3 regions of the Rhodococcus sp. MPR-R1B genome follow, and region 1 is predicted to be linked to each of the others. Evidence: riboswitches for the same ligand, from Rfam matches in the RefSeq annotation. Region 1 holds a riboswitch; each other region holds the start of a gene.
The links. A riboswitch is a leader RNA that binds a small molecule or an ion and turns the genes downstream of it on or off. The one in region 1 is predicted to bind S-adenosylmethionine.
Positions count from the first base shown of each region.

Region 1 (5,000 bases):
CCGAGGGCTTGCGGTACGGGCAGCGCGTTGCGGTCATCGGGATCGCGACCCCACCCATCATGAGAACCCCGGAGGCACTGGCGGTCTTCGGCCCGGCTAGCTTCGGGCTCGATCGCCCGTTCCTGCCGGTGGAGACACTCGAGCAACCTGTACTGGCAGAATAGCGAGCCGTGAGCAGGCTGCACGCGGTCCGGGAGGCCGACCTCGACGCGATCGCAGCGGGGGCGGTGGTCCTGGGCTGCGGCGGGGGCGGCGATCCACGCTTGTTCGTGGAATTGCTGCGTCCACTGATGACGTCTACTTCGGTGGAGGTCATCGCGCCGGACCAGTTGCCGGAGGAGGCATTGGTGATGCCGGTGGGAATCGTCGGATCGGCCCTGGCTTTGGAGGAGCAATTGCCCTCCGGGCGTGAGTTTGCAGATACTGCAGCAGCTTTGACGCGCTGGACCGGGAAGCGTCCGACCGCGGTGATGACTTTCGAAGGCGGTGGACTCAACGCTCTCTCCGGAATTGCGGCGGCGTTGGCGTTGGGAATTCCCGTGGTCGACGCGGACCTGCTGGGTCGAGCGATGCCGCGGCTCGATCACTTCTCTCTCGCCGCAGCCGGGTTGGAATTGTGCCCGGTCACACTCGCCCAGCCCGGCGGCCTCATTACCGTCGTCGACGGAGTGGATGTGCTCGGCGCCGAGGTAGCAGTGCGGTCGTTGATCGGGAGAACCAGCGGTTGGGGCGCTCTGGCGATCGCGTCGATCGATGCGCGGACGGTGCAGGAGGCGTGCATTCCGGGAACTCTCTCCCGAGCACACGAACTGGGTCAGCACATCGGGGCCCTGGGCAGTTGGCAGGAGATCGCGGAGAGCTCCGGGGCCCTGGTAATGGGGACTGGCCGGGTGCGTGCGGTCCGTCGTAGTCGTCCGGACACCGGCGATCGTCGGGGCAGCGTGATTCTCGAACACGATTCCGCGGTGATACGAGTCGAATTCGAGAGTGAGTTCCTGACCGTCGCGTTGGACGGCGAGATGATTGCAACGTGCCCGGACATCGTGACGTTGCTCGACGTGCGGACCGGCGCCTTCGTCTCGTGTGAATCCGTGCACCAGGGGCACGATGTGGCCGTGTTGGTTCTTCCCGGTCCACAGTGGTGGGCGGAAGAAGTGGGCAGATTGAAAGTTGTCGGCCCGCGGGCATTCGGGATCGACCACGACGCAGTGCTGATGGAGGCGCGATGAGCGCGAGTGTTTCGGCGTTGCTGAACAACCCGGCCTTTGTCGGGCTGTATCGACTGGCCGGGGAGGGTGATCCCGTCGTGACGACAGTGGGAGCACTCACCGGGGAATCGGCACAGTCGGCCGAGGCCGTGTCGGATGCGGCGAGTTCAGGATCAGTTCTGGTGATTCTCGATCGAATCGACATCGGGGAGTGGAGATTCGACGCTCTCCTTCGGCGCACAGCGGCGACCGGCTGCCAGGTGGTCGCTGTGCACAGCACTGCGGCGGAGGATGCGAATCTCTCGTTGCTTGCCGATCGGCTCGGACTGGTGGTGCTCGGAGTATCCGACCCGTGGCAGTTCAGCGTGGATCTTCGTGATCTTCTCTCGAATTCGCGGGCGGTGATGGCCGACGCAGTACTGCGGGCGACACACGCGGGCCAACGAGCCGGAGGAAGCGTCGAGAATCTTCTGTCGGTGCTACTGAACACCTTTCAGCGTTCATTCTTTCTCCTGGACACGTCCGGACGTCCGATGACCGGCGCCGACCTGTTGTCAGACGCTGATCGAGCAGCTGCCGGTATGTTGTCGGGTCGCGGGGCGCCCACCACGGTCGAATTGGACTCCGGCGGGGTCCTGATTGCGTGCCCGGTGATGTCCGGCGCAGCCCGAGAGCCCTGGCTGGCGGTGCTGCTCCCGGTGCGTCAAAGCGTCGAAGAGGCTTCTCTCTCAGTGGTTCTCGACGTGGCCTCGTTGGCTGCCGGGCACCGACTGGCCGTTGCGCGCATGGTCGACGAGCGTGAAGCGCGCCGGCGTAGCGCGTTGCTCGGTGAACTGATCGACACGTCAGCAGACGCCACACCCGGACTGCTCCGGCGCGCACTCGACGCGGGTTGGATGCTGGACGGATGGCACATCGGCATCAAAGTCCTGGCGGTCGGTGAGGTCGACCTGGTGGCAAGACGCAGCGAGGTTGCAGATGCTCTCGCCGCCGAGGGAATCGACGCCAATGTCGTGGAACAGGCTGACGGCTGGGCGGCGTGGACGACTCTGCCAGGCGAGCCGCGACCGGAGGCGATCACCAGGATCGCCGAGTGCATCCGTGCAGCTCAGGCGAGGTTGGAACCCACGATGGAGACCTGGGTAGGTGTGGGACGCGCACACGACGGTCCGGCTGGAATCGGTTCGTCCCTGTCGGAGGCCGGGGATGCCGCTCGGCTCGCCGGTTCCCGATCTCAAACAGGTCGATTCCTGCACGTGGACCGCCTCGGGCTGGCGCAGTTGCTGCTGGCGTGGACGCGAACCGACACCTTCCAGCCTGCGGCTGCGGCATTGCTCGCACCGCTACGCGATTCCAATGGAGAGTTGCTCGAGACTCTGTCGACGTACCTCGACGAAGAATCGTCTCTGGCTCACACCGCAACCCGAATGGGCTTGCACCGCAACACGGTATCGAGTCGGATCGATAGAATTCAGCGCCTTCTCTCGGTCGATCTGGCCGATCCGGAAACCAGGCTTGCGCTCCACCTCGCCTGCCGGACGATCGCGCCGTGACGACGGTCTTCGCAGCTTCGTCTTGACAAGCGCGGGAGGTTCCTGCCATCCTCGTTGCCAGGTCACGAGTACCAGTGTTCAGCCCCGGCTTGCTGGTCGGCAACCCTCCTCCGCGGTGGGGTGCTCCGGGTGACGACCCGGCTGCGTTCGAAAACGAATGCGGCAAGCGCGGACTCTTCCGGGGCCATCTCCCGACGAACGAGTCCTTGAACGTGAGGATTGTCTTCGATGACTGCTGTATTGAGTGCCGACACCTGCTACACCACCGCGATTGCCAAGGTTTCGGGTGCCGACCTGCAGGTTCCATTGGTTCAGGGCGGCGAATGCTCCTACGCCAACTTCGACTACGCGGCCAGCGCGCCGGCATTGGCCCAGGTCACCGACCGTATCGCCGAATTGTTGCCCACGTACGCCAGCGTCCACCGCGGTGCCGGCTACGCGTCCCGGATCTCCACGCTCACCTACGAGAACGCTCGTGAATCCGTTGCTCGTTTCGTGAACTGTGCCGACGATCAGGTTGTCGTCTTCACCCGGAACACCACCGATTCGCTGAACCTGCTTGCGCAGTGCGTCCCCGGCAGCACCGTCGTCCTCGACGTCGAGCATCACGCAAACCTGTTGCCGTGGAACGACGCTCGTATCGTCACCGCCGCAGACACCATCGAAGAAACGATCGAGCGTCTGATCGGTGAACTGTGCACCAAGCCTGCCGCGCTGCTCGCAATCACCGGGGCCTCCAACGTGACCGGTGAGATCCTGCCGATTGCACGTTTGGCTGACATCGCTCACCGTTGCGGCGCACGTATCCTCGTCGACGCTGCTCAGTTGGCTCCCCACCGTCGCATCGACCTGCAGGAATGCGGCGTCGACTACGTAGCGTTCTCGGGCCACAAGCTGTACGCGCCCTTCGGCGCCGGCGTTCTCGTCGGCCGCCGTGACTGGCTCGACGAAGCTCAGCCGTACCTCGCCGGCGGCGGCGCCGTGCGTGAGGTGACCATCGAATCCACCGAGTGGGCTTGCGCGCCCGCACGCCACGAGGCGGGTTCCCCCAACGTGCTCGGTGCGGCAGCCATCGCGACCGCCTGCGAAACCCTGCACGCCCTGGACTTCGACGTGATCGCCGAGCATGAGAAGGCGCTCACCGCCCAGCTCACTGACGGCTTGTCCGCCATCGAGGGCGTCTCACTCGTGCGACTGTGGAACGACGCTCCCGACGCCGTCGGAATCGTCACCTTCACCGTCGACGGATTCGAAGCGGGCGAGATCGCCGCATTCCTCTCCGCCGAGCACGGCATCGGAGTTCGCGACGGTCGCTTCTGCGCACATCCGGTTCTCGCGCGCCTCGGCCTCTCCGGCGGTGCAGTTCGCGCCAGCCTCGGCCTCGGTAGCAGCTCGGACGACGTGACGCGGTTGGTCGACGCCGTGAACATCCTGGTTTCGAATCAGCGTGATTGGAAGTACGCGAAGACGGCAGGTGCGTGGAACCCTGTGCCCGAGACCCGCCCCTTCCTCGGAGCCGCAGACGACAATGCCGGCGCAGCCGAGTGCGTCTGAGCTGAGCTCGGTCCCCGAAAACTCGAACGGACAACTAGCATGGCAGCCATGGCACCAGCGGATTTTCCCGCCACCCCTTCGAGAGTGAGCATCACTCTCGGTCAGTGGTGCCGTCGCCATGTCGATCTGTGCCGCACCTCTTCAGGAATGTGTTCGAGCTGACGATTCGTCTCGCTCATCCCATACTTTTCTGATTTTCGGAGGTCTCACATGTCTTCACTCGCTTCGCATTCTCTGCACGTAGCGGTCGAGTTGACCGGATCCGGTCACCATCCGGCCGCTGAGGGCGCACCCGGCAACCTGCCCATCATCGGCGGCGACTACTGGGTGGACCTCACCGAGGGTGAAAAGGCTCTCGATTTGGCTTCATTCCCTACCAATGTGGTTCGGATTCGCGCTGCGGATCTGCGTGAGGCACAGCTCGAACGCGCACGGATACGCGCTGCCGTCGCCGAAGAAGGACGCGATCCCGACAGCGTCGCAGTGCTGGTCGATCTCGAGATTCTGATCGCGCCGGAGGCTCGCTCCGCTCGTAAGGAGCTTGCGCAGTTGGACAGCGCGTTGACCTCGCCGCGGGTTCCCGTTTCGCTTCATTACGTCGGAACGCCTTCCGGTCTCGGCAGTTTGATCGCCGATATCCGAGCTGCGGAGGTCGCCGACGGCGTTACGTTGCTGCCTCTCGCAT
Region 1 covers NZ_JBXAFO010000022.1:24,578-29,577, forward strand. Annotated here, with positions in the region: gene AC1Q61_RS24800 (S-methyl thiohydantoin desulfurase family protein) at 1-164, shown strand, start outside; gene AC1Q61_RS24805 (DUF917 domain-containing protein) at 171-1,229, shown strand; gene AC1Q61_RS24810 (PucR family transcriptional regulator) at 1,226-2,761, shown strand; SAM riboswitch class IV at 2,822-2,936, shown strand; gene AC1Q61_RS24815 (aminotransferase class V-fold PLP-dependent enzyme) at 2,990-4,315, shown strand; gene AC1Q61_RS24820 (LLM class oxidoreductase) at 4,526-5,000, shown strand, end outside.

Region 2 (5,000 bases), on a different contig from region 1:
CAGTGCCTGGCCGGTGACGTTGACTGCGGTACGGCCCATGTCGACGATCGGTTCGACTGCGAGGAGCAGTCCGACGCCGGCCAGGGGAAGACCAAGGGTGGAGAGTGTGAGTGTGAGCATGACTGTCGCACCGGTGGTTCCGGCCGTTGCCGCTGAGCCGATGACCGAGACGACGACGATCAACAGGTAGTCGGTGAAGGTCAGCGGAACGTCGTAGAAGCCTGCGACGAAAATCGCCGCGATCGCGGGATAGATTGCGGCGCAACCGTCCATCTTCGTGGTGGCACCGAGCGGAACGGCGAACGAGGCGTACTCACGCGGAACGCCGAGGTTGCGTTCGGTGACGCGTTCGGTCAACGGCAGGGTGCCGATCGACGAGCGCGAGACGAATCCGAGCTGAGTTGCGGGCCAGACGCCGGAGAAGAAGCTTCGAACCGAGAGGCCGTGTGCGGCAATCAGGATGGGGTAGACCACGAAGAACACGATCGCCAGACCGATGTAGATGGCGGCGGTGAAGACGCCCAGCGACCCGATCGCATCCCATCCGTAGGTGGCGACAGCGTTGGCGATCAGCGCAGCGGTGCCGATCGGGGCAAGGCGGATGATCCACCACAGGACCTTCTGGACGATCGCGAGCAGCGAAGCGTTGAACTCGAGGAACGGCGCAGCCTTGGGACCGATCTTGAGTGCAGCAATACCGATTGCACCGGCGATGACGAGCAGCTGCAGGACGTTGAAGCTCAGCGATGTGGTCGCCACGCCTTCGGCGACGGAAGTCTTTGCACCCAACCCGAGGAAGTTGTTCGGAACCAGTCCGGTGATGAACGCCCACCACGAACCGGAACTCTTGGGTTCCTTCGCGGCTTCGGCGGCGACGTCGGTCCGTGAACCGGGATCGGTGATCAGGCCGACGATGATGCCGATGATCACAGCGATGAAAGCGGTGATCGCGAACCAGAGCAAGGTCTGCACGGCCAGGCGAGCTGCATTGGCGACCTGGCGCAGGTTGGCGATGGAGCTGACAATGGCGGTGAACACCAGCGGGATCACCGCAACGGTGAGCAGCTTGACGTAACTCGAACCGATGGTCTGTACGGTGCCGACCAACCAGTTGACGTTGCCGTCGGCCGCATCAGGCATTGCCCGGGCGACGAGACCGATGATGACACCGAGTACGAGACCGGCGACGATCTGCGGTCCGAATGCCGTCGCCCAGGACGGAAAACGGGACGTGGACTTTTCCGGCACGCCGGTGGAGGTGGAGCTGGGCATGACTATGCCTTTCGAAAATCAAGGGAGCGAAACGCAGCGCGGCACCAGAGGCCGGGCAGATTCGAAGAAATGTTTCCTGGTACGCGTCAGGTCAGAGCGAGCGCGTACACATTGCGCTCGCCTGCAGGCGAAGGTCGACGTAACGCCGACTGGTCAGGAACAACACTGTCCACACACTACTCGCAGCTTCAACTACTCGATCCCGAGGGTCGCCGCGGGAGTTCGCTTCGTGTTCGTCGGGCGTGCCCCGATCAGTCACTGTTGGTCGGTTGACTAGTCTCGACGATCAGTAGGTGCCGCACCGGCGCCTACGCGTCGGCAAGCGGAAGCGAGAGACCGATGAGCGTTCGGAATGCCGAGTACCCGCGTCCGAAGCATTTCCTGGTGCACCTCAGTGACACGCATCTGGTGGCTCAGGGGGAGTTGTACGACGCCGTGGATGCGTCGACGAGATTGCGGGAAGTGCTCAGCGGGATCGTGGCCTCGGGCGCACGCCCGGATGCACTGATATTCACCGGCGACCTGACCGACCAGGGACACCCCGACGCATACGCGGAACTGAAAGCCATCGTGGAACCCGTGGCGGCCGAGATCGATGCGCAGGTCGTCTGGGCGATGGGCAACCACGACGACCGCCCTACGTTCAGATCTCTGCTGTTGGGCGAGGACGCCACCGATCATCCCGTCGACAACGTCTACGACCTTGACGGACTGCGGGTGATCACCCTGGATTCGTCGGTTCCCGGTCATCACTACGGTGAGATCTCGGATCGTCAATTAGACTGGCTACGAACAGAATTGACGGTGCCGGCGCCCGACGGAACAATTCTGGCGCTGCATCATCCGCCGGTTCCGTGCATTCAGGATCTCGCGGTTCTGGTGGAGTTGCGCGATCAGTCCCGGTTGGCAGACGTCTTGCGTGGCAGCGACGTCCGGGCGATTCTTGCCGGGCACCTGCACTATTCGACGACGGCGACGTTCGCCGGCATTCCGGTTTCCGTGGCGTCGTCGACGTGTTACACCCAGGACTTGAACGTGGAAGTCGGTGGTCAGCGTGGTCGTGACGGGGCTCAGGGGTGCAATCTGGTGCACGTGTACGACGAGACAATTGTTCATTCGGTCGTTCCACTCGGTGCGCACGTGACGGTCGGTGAGCCCGTCGACGCGGCCGAGGGTGCCCGGAGGCTCAGTGCTGCCGGCATTCGAATCCTCGAGAGCGAAAAGGCGGCACGCTCGATCATCTGAGGTCGCAGGCGGTTTCCGGCACCCACGCGCAGTTCCGGGTGATTGCCGGGCGGTCGCGTACTCACTACCGTCGAGGTAGGTGCAGAGCTCCAGCAACAAGGACCGGCTAGCTGGACGGCAACCCTTCATGCCGATGGGGTGCCCCGGAATCACACCTGGCGATACGCGCGGTGCGTGTCGCAAGCGGCAGTCGCCACGAGAACCGTCAGTCGGGTGCTGACGGTTTCTGCGGTCGGCACTGTGCGCTCCCGAGTAGTTCTCGAACAGGAGTATGCGCCGATGACCTCCACCCCTTCTTCTCATCTTGCTCCGTTGCATCTCGCCGTAGCGCTGGACGGTACCGGTTGGCACCCAGCGGCCTGGCGAGAGCCGCACTCGCGCCCGAGTGAGCTGTTCAGCGCGTCGTATTGGACTGACGTGGTGACGATCGCCGAGCGTGGTCTGCTCGATTTCGTCACCATCGAGGACAGTCTCTCGGTGCCGGCCAACCCACTCGAGCCTGTCGACGACGCGGTTGACCGGGTGCGCGCTCGGCTCGACGCACATCTCGTGGCCGCCCGACTGGCACCGATCACGAGCAACATCGGGTTGATCCCGACCATCACCACCATTCACACCGAACCGTTCCACGTGTCCAAAGCCGTTGCCACGCTGGACTACACCTCGCGCGGTCGCGCCGGGTGGCAGGTGAAGGTGTCGGCGTCGGAATCCGAGGCAGCACAGTTCGGGCGTCGCGACATCCCCGCGCTCACCGATGCCGACCGTCAGTCGATCGTTTCAGGCGTCCTCCCGGACTTCGTGCGCGACCTGTTCGACGAAGCTGCGGAGGCAGCTGACGTAATCCGGCGACTCTGGGACAGCTGGGAGGACGGCGCCGAGATCCGCGACGTGGAGCAGCGCCGGTTCATCGACCGAGACAAGTTGCACTACATCGACTTCGAGGGAAAGTACCTCTCGGTCCGTGGACCGTCGGTGACTCCGCGCCCGCCGCAGGGGCATCCCGTCGTCACCGCATTGGCACATCAGCGGGTCGCGTACGAGCTGGCGGCGCGGACGGCCGATCTGGTGTTCGTGACGCCGTTCGACGACGAGCAGGTCACGGCAATCCTGGGTGAAGTGCGAGCAGCCGAAGAACACGTGCAGCGCACCGGCGAACCGCTTCGGGTCTTCACCGACATCGTCGTATTCTTCGATGCTCCGGAAGAAACCGGAAAGGAACGGCTCGCTCGCCTCGACGCGCAGGCCGGCGCCGAATACCGTTCGGACGCGCTGACCTTCACCGGCACCGCGGCTGAGTTGGCAGATCTTCTGCTCCGGTGGCAGCAGTTGGGAATCGACGGCTTCCGGTTGCGGCCGGGCGTCGTCGTGGACGACCTCGACGCGATCGCAGGTGAGCTGGTACCTGAATTGCAGCGACGCAACGTATTCCGCACCGAGTATCCGCAGACGAATCTTCGCGGACTGCTTGGCCTACCCATCGACGTTCCCAACCGCTACGCCGCCGGTACTCCGGCCGCCTGACAGACGAGGAATACATTTTCATGAGTTCTCAGAAGCGTAAGCAGGTCATCCTGGGTGCCTACCTCGGCGGCGTCAACCATCACACTGCATGGTGGGATCCGCAGGCGGGCAGCCAGATCGAGTTCGATTCCTTCGAACACACCGCTCGAACCGCCGAGCGTGGGAAGTTCGACTTCTTCTTCCTCGCCGAAGGCCTTGCCCTTCGTGAGCGTGCAGGACAGATTTTCGATCAGGACATCATCGGTAGGCCGGACACCTTCACGGTCCTTGCATCGTTGGCGGCGGTAACCGAACACCTCGGATTGGCCGGCACTATCAATGCCACGTTCAACGAGCCGTATGAACTGGCCCGCCAATTCGCGACGCTCGATCAGTTGTCCGGAGGACGTGCCGCCTGGAACGTCGTCACCTCGTTCGACGCATTCACCGGCCAGAACTTTCGCCGCGGCGGATACCTCGACCGCGCGCAACGATACGAGCGTGCGGAGGAGACCGTAGCGCTGGTGCGTGAACTCTGGGATTCGTGGCGAAGCGACGACATCGTGGCCGACAAGGCATCAGGGCGCTTTCTCGCGCGACCGGATGCCGGTGAATTCGCTTTTCATGGATCGCATTTCGACGTGAACGGCCGATTCACAGTGCCGCGTAGCCCGCAAGGGCGCCCGGTTATTCTGCAGGCCGGGGTGTCGCCGCAGGGGCGCGATTTTGCTGCCGGCAATGCCGACGCGATCTTCTCACCGTACGGTCAGTTGCCCGAGGCGGCCGATTTCTATCGCGATATCAAAGCACGTGCCGTTGCGGCCGGACGTGACCCGGGTGACATCAAGATCTTGCCGTCGGCGAGTTTTGTTCTCGGCACCTCGGAGGCAGATGCGATCGAGAAGTACCGAGAGATTCGCGACCAGCAGGTCACCGGCCAGACCGCTTTGGTTCTGCTCGAACAGATCTGGAATCTCGATCTG
Region 2 covers NZ_JBXAFO010000025.1:71,514-76,513, reverse strand. Annotated here, with positions in the region: gene AC1Q61_RS26435 (dicarboxylate/amino acid:cation symporter) at 1-1,272, opposite strand, end outside; gene AC1Q61_RS26430 (phosphodiesterase) at 1,612-2,517, shown strand; SAM riboswitch class IV at 2,596-2,709, shown strand; gene AC1Q61_RS26425 (LLM class flavin-dependent oxidoreductase) at 2,692-4,038, shown strand; gene AC1Q61_RS26420 (NtaA/DmoA family FMN-dependent monooxygenase) at 4,059-5,000, shown strand, end outside.
Region 2: it holds a riboswitch for S-adenosylmethionine, as region 1 does, so the genes downstream of both, AC1Q61_RS26425 (LLM class flavin-dependent oxidoreductase) here and AC1Q61_RS24815 (aminotransferase class V-fold PLP-dependent enzyme) in region 1, are expected to answer to the same signal.

Region 3 (5,000 bases), on a different contig from region 1:
GACCGCGAGGATCACCACGAGGGATCCCATCGACAGGAACAAACCCTTCATCAGTGCGCGATCCGCGAGGTATCCACCGACGAAGTTGCCGGCCACCATGCCCAGTCCGTACAGCATGAGCGCCAGAGGAATGAACGAAGCACCGAGACCGGACACGTCGGTGAGCGTCGTACTGATGTAGGTGTAGACGGCGAACATCCCGCCGAATCCGACCATTCCCACGATCAGGGTCATCCACACCTGAACGCGGCCCAGTGCCCCGAGTTCGGTGATCGGATTCGTCACCGGCATACCGTCCAACCGCGGAATCCAGACGAACAGCGAAGCAACCGTTGCCACTCCGATCACAGCCACCAAGGCGAAGGCGCTGCGCCAGCCGAGTGCCTGGCCGATCCAGGCCGCGACCGGCACCCCGATCACATTGGCCACGGACAGACCCATCATCACCATCGCCACGGCCTTCGCGCGTTTGCCTGGTTCGGCCAAATGAGCGGCGACCAGTGCGGCGACTCCGAAGTACGCGCCGTGCGGCAATCCAGCGACGAATCGAGCCATCATCAGCGTCGTGTACGAGGGCGCAAAGACCGAAGCGGCATTGCCGACGGTGAATGCGACCATGAGTGCGATCAACAGGGTGCGGCGCGGTACCCGTGCGGTGAGTGCAGCGATCAGCGGAGCACCGACGACAACCCCGAGCGCGTACGCCGAGATCACGTGACCCGCGATGGGTTCCGAGACGCCGAGCCCGGATGCCATTTCCGGGAGCAATCCCATGGCGACGAACTCGGTTGTGCCGATACCGAAACCGCCGAGGGCAAGAGCGAGCATCGCTGGACCTCTGGCGGAACGAACCCCGGGTGTCGAGGTGTCAGAACGAGAGAGGGTAGACGAAGTCACTGATCAATTGTGGTCTCACACCTGGTTGAACTTCCAAGTGAGAGCGGGTGAGTTCACTCACGTGAGACCGCGAACACAAATGGGACGCCCGGTTTCCCGGACGTCCCATCAGAAGGTGAAACAGTGAATCTACTTCGCGGCCATGGCCTTCTGCAGGTTCACGTCGAGTGCACCGAGGAACTCCTCGGTGGTCAGGTAGCCCTGATCGCCGCCGACCAGCATCGAGAGGTCCTTGGTCATCTGGCCGCTTTCGACGGTCTTGATGACAACGTCTTCGAGCGCCTGCGCGAAGCCGATGACCTCAGGGGTGCTGTCGAGCTTGCCACGATGCTCGAGTCCGCGGGTCCACGCGAAGATGGACGCGATCGGGTTGGTCGAGGTGGGCTTGCCCTGCTGGTGCTGACGGTAGTGACGCGTCACGGTGCCGTGAGCAGCCTCTGCCTCACAGGTCCTTCCGTCCGGTGTCAGCAGAACCGACGTCATGAGGCCGAGCGAGCCGAAGCCCTGGGCCACGGTGTCGGACTGGACGTCGCCGTCGTAGTTCTTGCATGCCCAGACGTATCCACCCTCCCACTTGAGTGCGGAAGCGACCATGTCGTCGATGAGGCGGTGCTCGTAGGTCAGACCTGCGGCATCGAACTCAGCCTTGAACTCGGTCTCGTAGACGTGCTGGAAGATGTCCTTGAAGGCACCGTCGTACGCCTTGAGAATGGTGTTCTTGGTGGACAGGTACACCGGGTAGTTCTGCTGCAGTCCGTAGGTGAGCGACGCGCGAGCGAAGTCACGGATGGACGTGGTGAAGTTGTACTGCCCCTGGACGACGCCGCCCTCTTCGGGGAAGTTGACCAGTTCGTGCTCGATCGGTGCGCTGCCGTCCTCAGGCGTGTAGGTGATCATCACCTTGCCGGGGCCGGGGACCTTGAAGTCTGTGGCGCGGTACTGGTCGCCGAATGCGTGACGGCCGATGATGATCGGCTTGGTCCAGCCCGGAACGAGTCGCGGAACGTTGGAGATGATGATCGGTGCGCGGAAGATCGTGCCGCCGAGAATGTTGCGGATCGTTCCGTTCGGGGAACGCCACATCTTCTTGAGACCGAATTCCTCGACACGTGCCTCGTCCGGCGTAATCGTGGCGCATTTGACGCCGACGCCGTGCTTCTGGATCGCGTGCGCTGCGTCGATGGTGACCTGGTCGTCGGTCTCGTCGCGGTACTCGATACCGAGGTCGTAGTACTCGAGGTTCACATCGAGATACGGATGGATCAACTTGTCTTTGATGAACTGCCAGATAATGCGCGTCATCTCATCGCCGTCGAGTTCGACGACGGTGCCCTCAACCTTGATTTTGGACATGGGTGCTTCGCGTCCTCCTAGGAAGTTTCCCTGGTTACACGGTTGCGGTCACACTTTGTGAGTGGGTCCGCGAACGGTTCGATTATCAAACCTAGACGGTGTGGACTGATCTCGGGAGATGAGTCCCAAACAAGACAAGCGTACTGCTAACCCGTGAGGCCGCAACCGGCAGGTCCACCCATCGGTCTCTACTCGCGAGTAACTTTTGCCTGCTAGTGGGCTGCGTCGCTCTGTCTCGCGTGCGGTTGCGGCTCACAATTCGCCCCGCGTCAGGACTGCGCTCACTTCCCGGTAGAATCCGACTTGGTCATGAGTGCCAGCGTCAAGCCCCGGCTCGCTGGACGGCAACCCTCCAACCGCGGTGGGGTGCCCCGGGTGATGACCAGGTTTCCCGACGTGGATCTGCTCACGCAGTTCCACCGCAATTCGGGTGACAAGCGCGGGTCCGACAGGGACGGACCCCAGACCGGGCCGAGCCCCACGGAGGTAACTCAGTATGTGTCGCACTTGTAGATAGACCCCAGCACGGGGCGGCGATCCTTCGCCCCCGTCCGACATCTATCCGTCAGACCACTGGAGTGAACAAATCATGACCGACAACACAGCCGACGGCGCAGCAACTTCTGATCCGACCGCGAACTGGTCGTTCGAGACCAAGCAGGTGCACGCCGGGCAGACAGCGGACACCGCCACCAATGCGCGCGCTCTGCCGATCTACCAGACCACCAGCTACGTTTTCGACAGCACCGATCACGCTGCGGCACTGTTCGGCCTCGCCGAGCCTGGCAACATCTACACGCGGATCATGAATCCCACACAGGACGCCGTCGAGCAGCGCATCGCCGCCCTCGAAGGCGGAGTCGCCGCACTCCTCCTCTCCTCGGGTCAGGCTGCCGAAACCATCGCGATCCTCAACATTGCCGAAGCCGGCGACCACATCGTCTCGAGCCCGTACCTGTACGGCGGCACGTACAACCTCTTGCATTACACCCTTCGCAAGCTGGGCATCGAAGTCACCTTCGTCGAGGATCCCGACGATCTCGAGCAGTGGCGCGAAGCCATTCGCCCGAACACGAAGGCGTTCTACGGCGAGACGATCGCCAATCCCAAGAACCACATCCTCGACCTCCCCGGCATCTCGTCGCTGGCCCACGAGAACGGTCTTCCGTTGATCGTGGACAACACAGTCGCGACGCCGTACCTGCTCCGCCCACTCGAACACGGCGCCGACATCGTCGTTCACTCGGCCACCAAATACCTTGGCGGACACGGCACCGCGATCGCCGGCGTGATCGTCGACGGCGGCACCTTCGATTGGACGCAGGGTCGCCACACGAACTTCACGACGCCTGATCCCAGCTACCACGGCGTCACCTTCGCAGACCTCGGCGCGCCGGCGTTTGCACTCAAGGCGCGCGTCCAACTGCTGCGCGATCTCGGCTCCGCCGTGGCGCCGTTCAACGCGTTCCTCATCGCGCAGGGCATCGAAACCTTGAGCCTGCGCATCGAGCGTCACGTGTCCAATGCACAGAAGGTCGCCGAATTCCTCGACGGCCACGGCGAGGTGGCCTCCGTTTCCTACGCGGGACTCCCCTCCTCGCCATGGTTCGAACGCGGAAAGCAGCTGACGCCCAAGGGAACCGGCGCCATCGTCACCTTCGAGCTGCCCGGAGGTATCGATGCGGGCAAGACGTTCGTCAACGCTCTGACGCTGCACAGCCACGTCGCCAACATCGGCGACGTTCGCTCACTCGTCATCCACCCCGCCTCGACGACACACTCGCAGCTCACCCCCGAAGAGCAGCTCGCCTCCGGTGTCACACCCGGACTCGTTCGCCTCGCGGTCGGTATCGAAGGAATCGACGACATCATCGCCGATATCACCGTCGGCCTGGCTGCGGTGGCAAACTCGTGACCGTGAACGAATTGGAGCCCAGGATCGACCTCCTTCCCCCGCCCGACGGCCAGGTGGGGTTCGTCGACATCGGCGCCCTGGAACTCGAGAGCGGCGCGGTACTCCCCTCGGTTTCGCTCGCCGTTCAGCGGTGGGGTGAGCTGTCCCCGAACCGCGACAACGTCGTACTCGTCGAGCACGCACTGACCGGAGACTCACACGTCACCGGACCGATCTCCGCAAATCAGCCCTCCCCCGGTTGGTGGAACGGGATGGTCGGCGCCGGCGAACCGATCGACACCGGCGAATGGTGCGTCATCGCAACCAATGTCCTCGGTGGTTGTCGCGGCACGACCGGTCCCAGTTCGCTGGCCGACGACGGCAAGCCGTGGGGCAGCAGGTTCCCGGAGATCTCCATCCGGGATCAGATCGCGGCGGAGAAGAAGCTCGTCGATCTCCTCGGGATAGACCAGTTGGCCTCGGTAGTCGGCGGATCCATGGGCGGCATGCGCACCCTCGAATGGGCAGTTACCTACCCGGACAGCATTCGCTCCGCGTTGGTTCTCGCAACCGGTTCACGGGCCACCGCAGATCAGATCGGCACCCAGACGACGCAGATCGCTGCCATCGTCTCCGATCCGGATTGGCAGGGCGGTGACTACCACGGAACGGGGCGGGTACCTCGCGCCGGACTCGGCATCGCCCGTCGCATCGCGCACCTGACGTACCGCACCGAGTCCGAACTGGATGCGCGCTTCGAGAACTCCGCTCAGAACGACGAAAATCCTTGGAACGGTGGACGATACGCCGTCCAGAGTTACCTGGAACATCAGGCAGACAAGCTGGTCGACCGCTT
Region 3 covers NZ_JBXAFO010000015.1:154,578-159,577, reverse strand. Annotated here, with positions in the region: gene AC1Q61_RS21075 (MFS transporter) at 1-897, opposite strand, end outside; gene AC1Q61_RS21070 (NADP-dependent isocitrate dehydrogenase) at 1,027-2,250, opposite strand; SAM riboswitch class IV at 2,556-2,696, shown strand; gene AC1Q61_RS21065 (bifunctional o-acetylhomoserine/o-acetylserine sulfhydrylase) at 2,840-4,165, shown strand; gene metX (homoserine O-acetyltransferase MetX) at 4,162-5,000, shown strand, end outside.
Region 3: it holds a riboswitch for S-adenosylmethionine, as region 1 does, so the genes downstream of both, AC1Q61_RS21065 (bifunctional o-acetylhomoserine/o-acetylserine sulfhydrylase) here and AC1Q61_RS24815 (aminotransferase class V-fold PLP-dependent enzyme) in region 1, are expected to answer to the same signal.